Regions from separate parts of the Microvirgula sp. AG722 genome, predicted to be linked through region 2. Evidence: predicted binding sites of a transcription regulator. Region 2 holds the regulator's gene; the other holds the start of a gene.

Region 1 (7,995 bases), 200 kb from region 2:
AGCAGGCTGAAATCGAACACGCACTGACCATCGCCAGCCAGCAGCTCGAACTGGCCGGCAATGTGCCGGCCGCCATCGCCGCGCTGGAAAACATCGACGCCCGTCTGGCCAACCAGGACAAGCCGCAATACATCGCGCTGCGCCGCGGCATCGGCCACGATCTGGAAGCGCTGAAGGCGCTGCCGTATGTCGACGTGGTCGGCCTGTCGGTCAAGCTGGACCGGCTGGTCTCCGGCGTCGACACCCTGCCGCTGGTCGTCGACGGCCACCGCGTGGTGGAAACGGCGGCGAACGGCAAGGCCGCCACGCCGCCCGCGACGGCACCGGCCACCAGCCGCTGGCGTGAAATCACCCGCGAGCTGTGGAACGGCTTTACCGGTCTGATCCGCATCCAGAACATGGACAAGCCGGATGCGCTGCTGCTGTCGCCCGAACAGGCGTTCTTCCTGCGCGAAAACCTCAAGCTGCGCCTGCTCGATGCCCGTCTGGCCCTGCTGCAGCGTGACTCGCAGGGCTACACGACCGATCTGGGCCAGGCGCAGGACTACGCGCGCCGCTACTTCGACACCCAGACCCAGCAGACGGCGCAATGGCTGCAACTGCTCGACAATGTCGCCAGCAGCCCGGTCAGCACCGATATTCCCAGTCTTGATGCCAGCCTGAAGGCGGCACGGGCGCTGCTGACGCCGCTGGCCAAGCCGGGGAGCGCGTCATGAAGTGGGTGTTGTGGCTGGTCGGCCTGTTTGCCGTCGCTGTCGGCTTTGCGCTGTTCGCTGAAGTCAGTAAGGGTTACGCGATCCTGATCCTGCCGCCGTACCGGGTGGAGCTGTCGCTGAACCTGATGGTGGTCCTGCTGCTGGCGGCAGTGATCGCAACCTACCTGATCCTGCGTGCGCTGAGCATTGCGCTGTCGCTGCCGGAACGGGTCAAGCGCTTCCAGCGCCAGAAAAAACTCGACGCGGCGCGCCACGCGCTGCGCGATGCGACGCTGTCGCTGTTCGAAGGCCGCTACCAGAAGGCCGAACGCGAGGCGATCAAGTCGGTCGACAACGAGAGCGACGCGCAGAATCGCGCCATTGCCCTGCTGGTCGCGGCCCGTGCCGCCCATGCGGTCAAGGATGCCGGCAAGCGCGACAGCTATCTGGTCCGGCTGGAGAACGAGGGCGAGGCGGCCGAACTGGCCCGCTGCGTCAGCGCCGCCGAATTCCTGCTGGAGGACAAGCAGTACGTCGCGGCTCGCGCCGTCATCGACCGCGCGCGCCAGCTGTCGCCGAACCTGACCGCCGCATTGCGGCTCGAACTGCGGCTGAGCCTGGCCCAGGGCGCGCCGGATGCCGTGCTGGCCCTGACCGAGAAACTGCTGAAGGCCGAGGCCATCAGCCCGGAACAGGCACGCCGCTACCGGCTGGCCGCCTGGCGCCAGCAGATGGGTGGCCTGATCGACGCCGAGGAACTCAAGCGCTGGTGGAGCAAGATTCCGGCGCAGGAGCGCGAGAATGACGAGTTGCGCATCGCCGCCGCCCAGCACGCGCATGAACTCGGCGACACGCCGATGGCGGTCGATTTCCTGACCCGGCGCCTGGATGCCAGCTATTCCAGCGAACTGGCCGGGGAACTGGGCCGCTACGTTGCCGACCTCGACGACGAGGGTCGTCTGGCGCTGGCCAAGCGGGCAGAGAAGTGGCTGGAAACCGAACGCCGCGATCCGCGCCTGCTGCTGACGCTGGGCCGGCTGGCCGTCGCCCAGAAGCTCTGGGGCAAGGCACAGGGCTATCTGGAAGCCAGCGCCACGCTGGACCCGGCCCTGGCGACACATGCCGAACTGGCCAAGCTGTTCAAGCGCCTCGACCGCGATGAAGAGGCCCGTCGCCACTTCGACGAATGCGTGCGACTGGCACTGGCACAAGCCGGCTGAGCCGGGAACACGTCTGAATGAGAACAGGCCGGCATATGCCGGCCTGTTCTCATTTTCAGGCGTCAACCATCCGTATCCCGCGTCTTCGCCACCGCCTTCAGCCAGCCGGCGTACAGCGTCGCGCGCCGGTCCTCGGCCATGGCCGGAACGAAGCGGGCCTGGCGCCGCCACAGCGCCGACAGCTCGGCCAGGTCGCGGTACCAGCCGCAGCCGAGCCCGGCCAGCCACGCAGCGCCCAGGGCCGTGGTTTCGCTGGTACCCGGGCGTTCGACATCCACGCCGAGCATGTCGGCCAGAAACTGCATCAGCCAGTCATTGGCGACCATGCCGCCATCGACGCGGATCGATGCCGGGCTGGCGCCATCGGCGCGCATCGCATCGAGCAGGTCGCGACTCTGGTAGCAGACCGATTCCAGCGCCGCACGCACGATATGGCTGATGCCGGAATCCCGCGTCAGGCCGGTAATGGCGCCACGCGCCAGCGGGTCCCAGTACGGCGCACCCAGGCCGGTGAAGGCCGGCACCAGATAGACGCCGCCGGTCGAGTCGACCTGCCGCGCCAGGCCTTCGGTATCGCCGGCGTGCTCGATCAGCTTCAGCGCATCGCGCAGCCATTGCACCGCCGCCCCGGCAATAAAGATGCTGCCCTCGACCGCGTAGGTCGGCACGCCGTCCAGCCGGTAGGCGACCGTGGTCAGCAGCCGGTGGCGGGAACGCAGGGCCAGGCTGCCGGTATTCATCACCATGAAGCAGCCGGTGCCGTAGGTGGACTTGACCATGCCCGGCTCGAAGCACGCCTGGCCGACCGTGGCGGCCTGCTGGTCGCCGGCCATGCCGGTAATCGGCATCAGGTCGCCAAACAGCCGCGTCTGGCCGAAATCGGCTGCCGAATCGCGCACCTCGGGCAGCAGCGAGCGCGGGATGTCGAACAGCGCCAGCAGTTCGTCGTCCCACTGCTGGGTATGGATATTGAACAGCAGGGTACGGGCGGCATTGCTGGCGTCGGTCGCGTGGACGCGGCCCTCGGTCAGCCGCCACAGCAGAAAGCTGTCGATGGTGCCGAACGCCAGTTCGCCGGCCTCGGCCGCCGCACGGGCGCCGGGCACGGTTTTCAGCAGCCATGCCAGCTTGGTCGCGGAAAAATACGGGTCGAGCAACAGGCCGGTGCGCTCGGCGATCCTGTCCTCGTGTTCGGCCAGCGCCTCGCAGTCGGCGGCGGTACGCCGGTCCTGCCAGACGATGGCGTTGTGCAGCGGGCGGCCGCTGCGGCGATCCCACAGTACGGTGGTTTCGCGCTGATTGGTCACGCCGATGGCGGCAATGCGACTGCCGTCCTCCAGTTGCGACAGGGTTTCGCGCACGCAGTGGCGCACATCGTCCCAGATCCGCTCCGGGTCGTGTTCGACCCAGCCTGAGGCCGGATAGATCTGCGGCAGCTCCCGCCCGCTGCTGGCAGCGGCGTGGCCGTCGCGGGTGAAGGCAATGGCACGCGAACTGGTCGTGCCCTGGTCGATGGCCAGCAGGTATTCAGGCATTTTTCGGGCCGCAGGCAGGGATGGGCGAAGGCCCGATCCGGGTGGAGAAATGGACGTCGGTCATTTTATGTCAAACCTCGCCATTGCCGCCGTCTGTCGGTTTTTTCCTGGCGCCCTGTTTCGATTCCGAACCGGAACGCAGGGCAATGGTGCGGATGCTTTCGTTTGCGCACCCCTGTCAATCATGCTAAAAACATGTGATTCAAACGCAACACAAGATCCCAGCCAGATGAATCGCCTGCCGCGTCATGAACAGATCCTGAAGCTGGTACGGGCCAGCGGGTTCATGCCGATCGAGGAACTCGCCCGTCTGCTCGATGTCACGCCGCAAACCATCCGCCGCGACATCAATACCCTGTCCGAAGAAAACCTGCTGCGCCGTTTCCACGGTGGTGCCGCCCTCGGGCCCAGCGTCGAAAACGAGGAATACGCGACCCGCAAGGTCAAGAACCAGGCCGAAAAGACCCGGATCGCCAAGCTGGTCGCCGAGCACGTGCCGGACGACTGTTCGCTGTTCATGAGCATCGGCACCACGATAGAGGCTGTCGCACGCGAGCTGATCATCAATCACCAGCACCTGCGCGTCATCACCAACAACCTGAATATCGCCACCATCATTACCCGCCGCCCCGACTTCGAAGTCATCATTACCGGTGGCGTGGTGCGCAGCAAGGATGGCGGGCTGACCGGCATGGCGCCGGTCGACATGATCGAGCAGTTCAAGGTCGACTACGTGATCATGGGTGCCAACGGCATCGACAACGACGGCACGCTGCTCGACTACGACTATCGCGAAGTCCGCGCGACCAAGGCCATGATGAACAATGCCCGTCAGCGCTTCCTGGTCGTCGACTCGAGCAAGTTCGGCCGCAACGCGATGATGAAGGTATGCCATATCGGCGAGATGAACGCACTGTTCACCGACGACGAGCCGCCGGCCGAGCTGATGCCGCATCTGAACGAGAACAGCGTGCGCCTGTTCGTGGTCGAAGGTCAGCCGGCTCCCGTGCGCGGATAAGTCCCCCGCGCATTGCGGACAGCAGAACGCCGGGCCATGCCCGGCGTTCTGCTGTCCGCTTACAGCACCGGACGGCGCTTGCCCGGCGTGTGCTCGCTGGTTTCCGAACGCACCACCAGCAGCGGCATGTCGGCCTGACGCATGACCGACTCGGCCACACTGCCAAGCATCATGTGCATCAGTCCGCTGCGGCCATGCGTGCCCAGCACCAGCAGATCGGCCGGCACGCTGCGCGCATAGTTCAGCAGCCCGTCGGCGATTTCATCGCCACCACCCCAGCACTCGGCGATGAACAGCGACGGTTCCAGACCGGCGGCGCGAGCCTGCGCAGCGGCCCCTTCCAGCCGCGCCTCGCCGTGACGGTGAGCCAGTTCGGCCAGCTTGGCCTTGTCAGCCAGCACCACTTCTTCCAGTGCCAGTTCGAACAGATTGACGATATGCACCAGGTGCAGTTGCGCACCTGCCAGTTTCGCCACTGCGATGGCCTGTTCGAGCGCTTGCGACGCGTTGTTGCTCTCGTCGATCGACGCAACGATGTGCTGGTACATGAGGACTCCTTGGATTTTCACGATGACTGGACGCCGGCACGGCCCGATGCCCTGTCTCCACATCATTTTCCCATGATGGGGCTGCACCGGCGGCAGGCGAAAACACCTTCTCTCCCCCTGCCGGCCGACCGGGCCCGGCAACCGCTGTCACGGCCGGTTCATTAACGGCAGGGAAACCGATACGTGCGGGAATGATGGCAATGAGGATAACGCAATCCCCCGGCCCGCCGCGACGGCAGCTGTCATATTCGGCAAACGATTTGACGTGAAGCAAGCGCCAACCGTGACTATGCTCAAGTGATCATCGAATCGTTGTCCTCCGGCTTGAGCAGGAAAAGGAGACTGCCATGTTGACCAAGTCCACACTCGCAGCCGTTCTGGCACGGCTGACCGGCCCCGGCTTCCAGGTGAAATGGTGGGACGGTGATGTCCGCCGCTACGGCGGGGACGAGCCTGCGTTCAGCCTGAATTTCCATGCCGAACCGGCCTTCAACGCCGAAGATCCCATGGTATCGCTGGGCGAAGCCTATATGGATGGCGTGCTCGACTTCGATGGCGACTGGAATGCCATGCTGGGGCTGATCAACAGCAACCGGCAGATACTGGACGGTCCGCTGGCGCGGGTGGCCGGTGTGGCACGCACGCTCGACCGGCTGCGGCTGCGGGCGAGGCAGAAGGAAAACATCGCCCATCATTACGATATCGGCAACGATTTCTACCGCATGTGGCTCGATCCGGACATGAACTACTCGTGTGCGTATTTCGCCACAGCGGACATGACGCTGGAGCAGGCACAGCAGGCCAAGATCGACCATATCCTCGCCAAACTGTGCCTGAAACCGGGCGAACGACTGCTGGACGTCGGCTGCGGCTGGGGCGCCCTGCTGATCCGCGCGGCCCAGCGCCACGGCATCTGCGGCGTCGGCCTGACCCTGTCTGCGGAACAGGCCGACGCCGGCCGCGCACGCCTTGCCAAAGCCGGTCTGTCGGACCGAATCGAGATCCGGCAGATGGATTACCTCGACCTGTCCGGTGCCAGCGACCGTTTCGACAAGGCGGTCAGCGTCGGCATGTACGAGCATGTCGGTGAACGGCATGCCGCCCGCTATTTCGCCCGTGTCGCCGATGTGCTCGAACCGGGCGGCCTGTTTCTGCTGCATACCATCGTCGGCCATACCGACGATGGCAACACCAACCGCTGGGTCGAGAAGTACATTTTTCCCGGCGGCGAAATCCCGTACCTGCCGCGGCTGGCCGATACCGCCGCAAAAACCGGCTTCTTCCTGCTGACGCAGGAAAGCCTGCGCCTGCACTACGCCGCCACCCTGGCGCACTGGCGCGCCAATTTCGACCGTCATCTGGATGCGGTCCGTGCCCGTTTCGATGAACGCTTCGTGCGCATGTGGACGCTGTACCTGCGCGGCAGCGAGGCGTCATTCCGTGGTGGCGGGCTGGATCTGGGCCAATTCCTGTTCTCGCGCGGACTGGCCGCACATCCGCCGCGCCATCAGGCGCATCTGTACAACGGCGGGGAGCCGGTGCTGTGGTAGCTCAGGCCACGCCATGGCGACGGAACCACTCCAGCATGCGGCGCCAGCCATCCGTGGCGGCGCTTTCCCGGTAACTGGCCCGATAGTCGGCAAAAAAGGCATGCGGCGCATCGGCATAGATGACGATTTCGCTACCGCTGGCACCGATTTCCGCACGCATGCGCTCGACAGTATCGAGCGGAATCCCGCTGTCGGCCCCGCCATACAGGCCAAGCACCGGCACCCTGAGCCCGGCGCCGATATCGACCGGCTGCTGCGGCGTCAGCGCCGTGTGCTCACCGACCAGCCGGCCATACCAGGCGGCAGCGGCCTTCAGCGTCGGCCGGTGTGCCGCATACAGCCAGGCGATGCGCCCGCCCCAGCAGAACCCGGTAATGGCCGCACGCCCGGTATCGCCATGGCTGTGGGCCGCGGCCCAGGCCAGTGCCGCGTCGAGATCGGACAGCACCTGCGCATCCGGCACCCGGCTCACCACCGTGTCCATGATGGTCGCGATGTCACTGATCCGCGACACGTCTCCTTGGCGAAAATACAGTGCCGGTGCCACTGCGCAGTAGCCGAGCCGGGCCAGCCGACGGCAGATATCCTGGATATGGGCGTGAATGCCGAAAATTTCCTGTACTACCAGCACAACCGGCCACGGACCGGGTCCGGTCGGCATGGCGCGGTAGGCCGGCAGCGCGACGCCATCGGCCGCCGGTATCGTGACCAGCCCGGCAACCAGTCCGTCCGACGGTGTGGTGATGACCGTGGCCTGCGCAACCGGCTGCACGGCCAGCGCAAAACCGCCGGCAGCCAGCGTGGTCAGGAAATCACGACGGGAAAAGGGGGGCATGACGGGCACTCCACGGCGGCAGGCAATGTTTCCGGTATCGCCTTCCGGTCGGCGTACGTCAAGCCCGGCTTGCCGGTCCGCGCCGGCCAAGGTAGAAAGACGGCGTGCGACCGCTTCCCGTTTCATCCCGACACCTGCTGCGCCCGCTGCTGATGCTTGCGGGCGGGCTGAGCCTCGCCCTCGGCATCCTCGGCATTTTCCTGCCGCTGCTGCCGACCACGCCGTTCGTGCTGCTGACCGCTGCCTGCTGGGCGCGTGCCTCACCGCGTTTCCATCGCTGGCTGCTCGGTCACCGCACTTTCGGCCCGATCGTCATCGCCTGGGAAACCCGGCGCGCGCTGCCGCGCCGCGCCAAGCGGCTCGGGCTGCTGCTGATGACGGCATCGATGTGGACGTCGATGTGGATCGTCCAGCAGCGCCCGTGGCTGGTGCTGATGCTGCTGCTTACCTGGCTCGTGGTCGGTGGCTGGCTATGGCGCCTGCCGGAAACGACAGCGGCGCCGGCACAGGCCGGCGCCGCTGTCGGCCGAAATGACTGACGTCATTCGCCCAGTGCGGCCAGCAGTTCGGCCTGGTGCTCGGCGGTCAGCGCGT
Region 2 (7,995 bases):
CGGACACCACGGTACGGCCTCGCTCCCCGCCGGCCAGCCGTGGAGATCATGATGCCTGCAGTTCAGAATGCCCAGTCCCCGGCTACCCGCCCGCGCCTGACTGCGGCGGTGTCACCCGCCCCGCTCACGCGGGTCGGCATGCATGGTCAGCTGGTAGACCGGATCGGCACCCGCCAGTGGTATCACCTTGGCAATGGCGCACGCAGCTACGACCCGGTTTCCCAGCGTTTCCTGCGTCTGGACCCGCACAGCCCGTTCGGCAGGGGCGGTATCAATGCGTATGCATTCTGCAGCGGTGATCCGGTCAACCGGCGCGATCCATCCGGCTATTACGTGCTTGGCACCACCACCGACATCACTGGCTACATTGCCAACGCCACCGGCATCCTGGCCAGTCTGGCCGGCATCATCCTCAACTTCATGAGTGGCGGCACGCTGGCCCTCATCATCGCCTCGGTCGGCCTTGTAGTGGCAGTGACAGGCATGTCGCTGCAAAGCGCCGGCAGCGCACTGGGAGCGGACTCCGCACTGGGCAATGCTCTGTCGCTGGCCGGCAATATCCTGGTCGCCATCGGCAACACCATCGGTTTTGCCACGGCGGTTCATGGCATCAAGGCGATGGTCGCCCTCCACAAGATACAACTGAGACAGGCGAATCTCGCGGCACTGCAGCACTTGCGGCGCAGACCCGCACGAACGGTGTCCATGCTGTCAGAAAGGTTCAGCACCACGCGGCAGTGGGTCTCGCAGCATTTCCACAGATTACCCCCCCGGCACGCGCCATTCAGAACGCGGTCTGCCCCGGCATCGGTGCCGGTGTCATCTGGCCAGAGCAATGCGGCATTCCATGCCGAGACCGCTGCCGGGTCCCTGTTTGAACTCAACGTGCGGGGTCTCCAGTTCACCAGCGGGCTGCCGCGCTCCCTATCCTGGCACAGCAGCCTCTCACAACTGCCAGGCACTCTGGTCTGAGCGCGGCAGCAGGCGCTCGATGGCGTCGACAAGCGCTGCCGGCCTGGTCGCAGGCGCATAGCGATCGACCACCGCGCCCTGCGGGTCGACCAGAAACTTGGTGAAATTCCACTTGATGCGCTCGGTGTTCAGCACGCCGGGCTTCTCGTGCGTCAGGTAGGCGTACAGCGGATGCGCCTGCGCGCCATTGACATCGACCCTGGCAAACATCGGAAAACTCACCCCGAAGCGGGTGGTGCAGAACTGGCCGATTTCCGCCTCGTTGCCCGGCTCCTGTCCGCCGAACTGGTTGCATGGAAAGCCGAGCACGCTGAACCGGCGGTCATGGAAACGCTCTTGCAGCGCCTGCAGGCCAGCGTATTGCGGGGTAAAACCGCACTCGCTGGCGGTGTTGACGATCAGCAGGACCTGGCCCGCATAGTCGGACAGTTTCTGCTCGCTGCCGTCGAGACGCACGGCGGAAAAATCATGGACACTCGGCATCGCTGCTCCTTGGCAATGGGTCACAGGGTATAATCCCTACCAATCTACTCAAGTTATCCCCTGGCCGCTGCATGTTCAATCCCAGCCGTGACGAAGCCCGCCGTTTCCTGTTCGATACCTGGCAGAAGCATCATGCCGGACAGCCGCTGACCGACCTCGAACGGATCGCGCTGGCCATCGAACTGGAACACCCCGAATACCAGCCGATGCTGGCCGACCCCGACCGCTACCTCGACCGCGACTGGCGTCCGGAGGGCGGCGAAACCAACCCGTTCCTGCACATGATGATGCATCTGTCGATCGAGGAGCAGGTGTCGATCGATCAGCCCGCCGGCGTCCGCGATCTGGTCGACCGCCTCGCGGCCCGGCTCGGCACCCGTCACGATGCCCAGCATGCGGCGATGGACGGTCTGGCGGAGATGATCTGGCTGGCCCAGCGCAACGGCAGCATGCCGGACCCGAACGTCTACCTGAACGTGCTGCGCCGCCGGATCGGCGAGGGTGAAGCCTTCGACCTCGCCCGGCCGGGCGACGAACCCTGAACCGATGGAGAACGGCATGACCGGTGAGCGCTGCCCGTGGTGCGGGACCGACCCGCTGTATATCGCCTATCACGACGAGGAATGGGGGCGCCCGGTCCACGATGACCGCAAGCTGTTCGAAATGCTGATCCTGGAAGGCGCCCAGGCCGGTCTGTCGTGGATCACCATCCTGCGCAAGCGCGACGGTTACCGCCGCCGCTTCCATCAGTTCGACCCGCAGCGGGTCGCCGCGATGAGCGACGAGGAGCTGGAGGCCGCACTGCAGGACCCGGGCATCGTGCGCAACCGGCTCAAGGTGGTCAGCGCCCGCCGCAATGCACGGGTCTTCGTCGCCATGCAGGCCGAGCACGGTTCGTTTTCCGACTGGCTGTGGTCGCACGTGGACCGGCAGCCGGTCGTCAGCCGTTTCACCCGCTACACCGACGCGCCAGCCTCGACCCCGCTGTCTGACCGGATCAGCAAGGCGCTGAAAAAAGCCGGCATGAATTTCGTCGGCAGCACGGTCATCCAGGCGTACCTGCAGGCAGTCGGCGTGGTCAGCGACCACCAGGCCGATTGCCCCTCGCACCCGGACCACGTCCGGCCACCGTCGGTCTGAGGACAGCGCCAGCCCATTCGTCGGGAATTGCAACCGGCGCCAGACCAGCCCTTACTATGCAGGAAGAAGGAAACGTTCAGACACCAGTCCATCGACCGCGAATTGATGTGCGGCCAGGAACTCCACGAGGAGGAAACGCCATGCCATCACGTCCCCCGTCTCCGGCAGCGGCCAGGGCAGCAGCGCAAGCCGTCAGAATCTGGAAAAAGCGTCCACGGCTCGGCCTGCATGGCATGCTTTCAGACTATGTCGGCAACAAAAATTACTACCATATGGGTAATGGTGTACGCAGCTACGACCCGATGATTCAGCGCGTCCTGCAACCGGACCCATTGAGCCCGTTCGGGACGGGAGGCATCAATCCCTATGCATTCTGTCTGGGCGACCCGGTCAACAATCGTGATCCTTCCGGTTATTCAGCGATTTCCAACACCGGAATCGCCCTCGGCCTGGTCAGTCTGGTCCTCTCCATTGCCACCTTTGGCACGGCATCCATACTGGCCAGTCTGGGGCTGGCGCTGGCGATCATCTCCGTCGCTACCGGCGCGGCCTCCAATCTGCTGGCCGGCTCAAGCCCTGGACAGGCAGCAACGCTGGGAAGGGTATCCTACGGCCTGGGGGTCGCCGCGAGTCTGGTTAGCCTGGTCCTGGGCGCCATCGGTTTCGGCGCATGGCGGTTGGGCAGACATCTGCGGAAAAACCCCGATTTTGACATGTCACTGAGAGTCTGGAACAAGGGGCCGGGCGTACAGACAGTCGGCATCCATGGCTCACCCCATGTGACGATCGCCGCAAACAAGCTGTTGCGCGCCCCCCAACTGGCCAGACGTATCCGCCCGCTGCTCGACGCCGACACGGACACCGTGTTGCTGGGGTCGTGTCACGCAGGCCAGGGCAACAGCATGTCATCCGTCGCCCAGGTTGTCGCAAACCGGCTGGGCAAGACTGTCGTGGCCGGCAAGGGAACCGTTTCACCCGAGTACCTCTGGAAGTCGTTCACGCTGCACAAGCTGCCGTACGAGGACGTCCGGGTCTTCCAGGCTCAGGGCATGTGGACCTCTGCGCGCACCAGCCTGGTCAATACGGTCCGGTTCGAACAGCAGAGCACAGCGATTTACCTGAGGCAGCTGTACGCACACCATTGATACGGCGTCAGCGGCTCAGATCGTCTTCGAGTAGCGGGCGTGGGTCTGTTTCTCGCGCAGATAGCGGTCGAACACCATGGCAATGGTGCGGATCAGGAAACGCCCCTGCGGCGTCACGGCGATCCACTCGTCATCCAGCTCGACCAGTCCGTCAGCCTCGTATTCGGCCAGCCGGGCCATTTCCGGCGCGAAATACTGCTTGAAGTCGATGCCGAAACCCTCGCCCATCGCTTCCATCGACAGCGAGAAGCGGCACATCAGCGCCTGAATGATTGCCCGGCGCAGCAGGTCGTCGGCACTCAGCAGCAGACCGCGGACGATCGGCAGCCGACCTTCGTCCAGCATCGCATAATACTGTTCGAGGTCTTTTGCGTTCTGGTGATAGCTGGCGCCGACCTTGCCGATGGCCGAGGTCCCGATGGACACCAGATCATGGTCGGCATGGGTCGAGTAGCCCTGGAAGTTCCGTTGCAGCCGTCCCTGGCGCAGGGCCACGGCCAGATCGTCGTCCGGCAGGGCGAAGTGGTCCATGCCGATGAATTCGTAACCGGCATCGGTCAGCATCTGCACCGCCATCTGCAGGATGTCGAGCTTGACCTCGGCCGACGGCAGATCCGCTTCGTTGATGCGCCGCTGCGGCATGAAGACCGTCGGCAGGTGGGCGTAGTTGTACAGCGCCAGCCGGTCCGGACGGATGCTGAGCACCGTCTCCAGCGTACGCCGGACCGAGTCGACGGTCTGGTGCGGCAGGCCGTAGATCAGATCGAGGCTGACCGACTTGAAGCCGGACGACCGCGCGGCGTCGATGACCGTCAGCGTCTCCTCGACACTCTGTACCCGGTTGACGGCCTTCTGCACCTGCAGATCAAAATCCTGCACCCCGACCGACATGCGGTTGAAGCCCTGGGTCGCCAGCAGCCGCACCGTGTCGGCGCTGACCTTGCGCGGATCGATCTCGATCGAGTATTCGCCAGTGGGCAACAGGTTGAAATGGCGACGGATCGCGTCCATCAGCCGCTGCATCTGCTCGTCGGACAGGAAGGTCGGCGTGCCGCCGCCGAAGTGCAGCTGGATCAGGTCCTGGCGCGGCCCCAGCCCTTCGGCATGCAGCGCCAGCTCGCGTTCGAGATAACCCAGATAGGTATCCGCACGCGTCTTGTCCTTGGTAATGACCTTGTTACAGGCGCAGTAGTAGCAGACTGTATTACAGAACGGTATATGAGCGTATAATGATACTGGCTTGGCGCTGGCGCCGATTTGCCTTTGCTCAAGGCAGTGGCGATAATCTACGCCGTTGAATTCGGTGGTAAAACGGTCTGCCGTCGGATACGAGGTGTAGCGAGGACCGCTGCCGTCGAGGCGTTCGATCAACTCTCGGTCGAAAATGAACTGGGCGGGAGCCACGTTGTCGTGAATTGCTGTCGTCATAAATGGATAAACCTCTCAGGCAGTGAACCACTTTGCCTGAATCGTGCAGGGGCGCCTTTGATAGTCGTCAAGCCTGGCATGATAACAACCTGAACGGATCATCATGGCCGAACACAATCCGCTTACTGCCCACACGCTGAAGATCTCCTGCTCGAACTGCAGTCTTCGCGAATTGTGCCTGCCCATCGGACTCAATCGCGAGGAGATGAGCCAGCTCGACGCCGTGATCCGGCAGAGTCGGCGCCTGAAGCGCGGCGAGTACCTGTTCCGCGCCGGCGAGGCGTTCAAGTCCATGTTCGCCATCCGGACCGGCTTTTTCAAGACCTGCATTTCCAGCCATGACGGCCGCGAGCAGGTCACCGGTTTCCAGATGTCCGGCGAGCTGCTGGGCCTGGATGGCGTCTCCAGCAGCCTGCACGGCTGTGATGCAATCGCGCTCGAGGATGCCGAGGTCTGTGAACTGCCGTTCTCGCGCATGACCAGTCTCGGTCGTGACATCCCGACCCTGCAGCATCATTTCTTCCGGTTGATGAGCCGTGAAATCGTCCGTGACCAGTCGGTCATGCTGCTGCTCGGCAACATGAAGGCGGAAGAACGTCTGGCCGCCTTCCTGCTCAACCTGTCCCAGCGCTTCTCCGCCCGCGGCTTCGCCGCCAACGATTTCATCCTGCGCATGAGCCGTGAGGAAATCGGTTCCTTCCTCGGTCTGAAGCTGGAAACCGTCAGCCGCACGCTGTCGAAATTCCAGGCCCAGGGCTGGATCATTGTCGAACACAAGCACATCCAGCTGATTCAGCCGGAGAACCTGAAGACCCTGGTCGGCGGCTGCCAGCAGAGCATGCCGATTGCCACCACCTGAACCCGGTTCAGAACAGTCCCAGCGACAGGCCGAGCGCCAGCGTCGCACCGACCTCGGCCGCGCGCTCCAGCGCGGCCTGGTCGGGCTCCCCATGCACGATCAGCGGCTCGCAGGCCGGCGTCAGCGGATAGCCGCGCGCAATGCGTTCGATCGCGACTCGCGCCCCGCTGCCGTCATTGCCGGCACAGATCAGGATCGCATACGGCAATCCTTCCACCCGCCCCTGGGCCGGGTAGAACGTGCGATCGAAAAAATCCTTCAGCGTGCCGGCCATGTAGCCGAAATTTTCCGGCGTGGCGACAATCAGGCCGTGACAGGCCAGCAGATCGTCGATGCCGGCCTGCTGCGCCGGCAGCAGCCGCACGTCGATCTCCCCCTCGCCCGCCTCACTGGCCGCCGCCGCCGCGGCCCGCGCCAGCTGCAGGTTGCGCCCGGTCTGACCGGCCCACAGGATCAGCAGCTGCTTCATCATTCCTTCTCCCCGCCATCCAGCGCCGCGATGCGCGCCATCAGGGTGGCCAGCCGGCCGGGCTCCGGCCAGTGCGCCGGCACCACGAAGCCGCGCGACACTTCCTGCCAGTCGTCATCGCCGACGGCCTGCATTTCCGCCACCATCAGCGCCTCTCTCCTGCCCGCCAGCCGCGCCTGCAGCTCGGCGGCGGTCTGCACGTCGGCCCGGCCAGCCCGGGCCGGGGACAGCCAGTCGAGCCGGAGCAGGTGCAGATAGCGGCTGTCGGCCGCCCGTGCCGGCCAGGCCTCCCCCTGATGCCGCCACCAGTGCACCGGTTCGCCGCTGCCGGCCGGCCGGAACAATTGCCCGCGCAACACGGTAAAGGCCGGGCAGCCGGCGAAACCGGGCGGGAGGGTCGCCGCCGCACGCGCATCGCCGGCCAGCGCCAGCTGGCGCACCAGTTGCGCACGTTTCAGCGCCAGCGCATCGCGCAGGTCGGTCCCGACCCAGCACTGCGGCGCGACTTCCAGATAGAACTTGCACGCCATTTCGACATGGAGCGGCCGTCCGTCCAGCCGCAGCAGGAAATCGAACTCACCAAGGGTATGCGCCTCGACCCGCACCGCGCGGTTGGCCGCCACCAGTTCAAGCTGCGCACTCCGCTGTGCCAGCCAGAAGGCCAGCAGCGCCTCGGCATGGGCGCCAAGGCGCCCGGTGCGCCGGGCCGCCAGCCAGTCCAGCAATACGGCAGGGCGGCGGTCCAGTGCCAGCAGCCGTTCGGCAGCCCGCGGTCCGGCCAGCAGGGCCCGGTCGAACTCGACACCGCTGTCCCACGGCGACGGCCCGAGCAGCAGTGACGCCAGTGCCCGCACCGCCGGTTCGCGCAACGAGGCCAGCAACGGCAGCAGGCGGGGATCGGCGGCGCAGTTCACGCGACTCAGTCGTGTCGGTACGGGTCCGGCCCGCAGCGGCGTTCGATCTGCTTCAGCATGCCGCGCAGGATATCGATCTCCTGCCGCTCCAGGCTGGCGCGGTCATACAGGGTGCGCAAGCGGCGCATCAGCCGTTCGCCATTGCGCCGGTCATAGAAACCGATACCGTCGAGCACCCGGTCGAGATGACCATAGAACCCTTCGACCTCTTCATGACTGGCCAGTTCGGCATTGGCCCGCAAATGATCAAGCGGAAATGCCAACTGGCTGAACAGCTCATAGCACATGACCTGTACCGCCTGGCCGAGGTTCAGCGAAAAATAGTCCGGGTTGCCGGCAATGGTGACCAGCCGGTTGCAGCGCGCGACCTCGTCGATCGACAGTCCGTAGGTTTCGTTGCCGAACACCAGTGCAACCTCGACCCCGTCGCGGGCCGCCGCCAGCAGCTCGGCACAGGCGTCGCGCGGCGCGGCCAGCGGCGTGGTCAGCTCGCGCTTGCGGCTGGTCAGCGCACAGGCGATGGACACGCCTTCCAGCGCGGCATCGAGCGTGCCGGTCACCACGGCGTTCTCCAGCACATCGGCC

What was found. The regulator FNR, encoded in region 2, switches genes on or off when oxygen is low (the NO sensors DNR and NnrR bind a similar motif). The targets are predictions, from matches to a motif close to TTGATNNNNATCAA.
Region 1: a site for FNR is predicted at 5,277-5,290, ahead of DFO50_RS02380 (universal stress protein). Genes of this name have one in related genera too.

Annotation. Positions count from the first base shown of each region.
Region 1 covers NZ_QLTJ01000001.1:498,043-506,037, forward strand. The annotation lists gene DFO50_RS02360 (uroporphyrinogen-III C-methyltransferase) at 1-716, shown strand, start outside; gene DFO50_RS02365 (heme biosynthesis HemY N-terminal domain-containing protein) at 713-1,915, shown strand; gene glpK (glycerol kinase GlpK) at 1,978-3,450, opposite strand; gene DFO50_RS02375 (DeoR/GlpR family DNA-binding transcription regulator) at 3,680-4,468, shown strand; gene DFO50_RS02380 (universal stress protein) at 4,528-5,016, opposite strand; gene DFO50_RS02385 (cyclopropane-fatty-acyl-phospholipid synthase family protein) at 5,364-6,566, shown strand; gene DFO50_RS02390 (dienelactone hydrolase family protein) at 6,568-7,401, opposite strand; gene DFO50_RS02395 (YbaN family protein) at 7,536-7,940, shown strand; gene prfA (peptide chain release factor 1) at 7,943-7,995, opposite strand, start outside.
Region 2 covers NZ_QLTJ01000001.1:295,369-303,363, forward strand. The annotation lists gene DFO50_RS01325 (RHS repeat-associated core domain-containing protein) at 49-972, shown strand; gene DFO50_RS01330 (glutathione peroxidase) at 946-1,455, opposite strand; gene DFO50_RS01335 (DUF1841 family protein) at 1,527-1,997, shown strand; gene DFO50_RS01340 (DNA-3-methyladenine glycosylase I) at 2,014-2,595, shown strand; gene DFO50_RS01345 (RHS repeat-associated core domain-containing protein) at 2,736-3,740, shown strand; gene hemN (oxygen-independent coproporphyrinogen III oxidase) at 3,756-5,168, opposite strand; gene fnr (fumarate/nitrate reduction transcriptional regulator Fnr) at 5,272-6,027, shown strand; gene DFO50_RS01360 (flavodoxin family protein) at 6,035-6,499, opposite strand; gene DFO50_RS01365 (DUF1853 family protein) at 6,496-7,410, opposite strand; gene DFO50_RS01370 (RNA methyltransferase) at 7,416-7,995, opposite strand, start outside.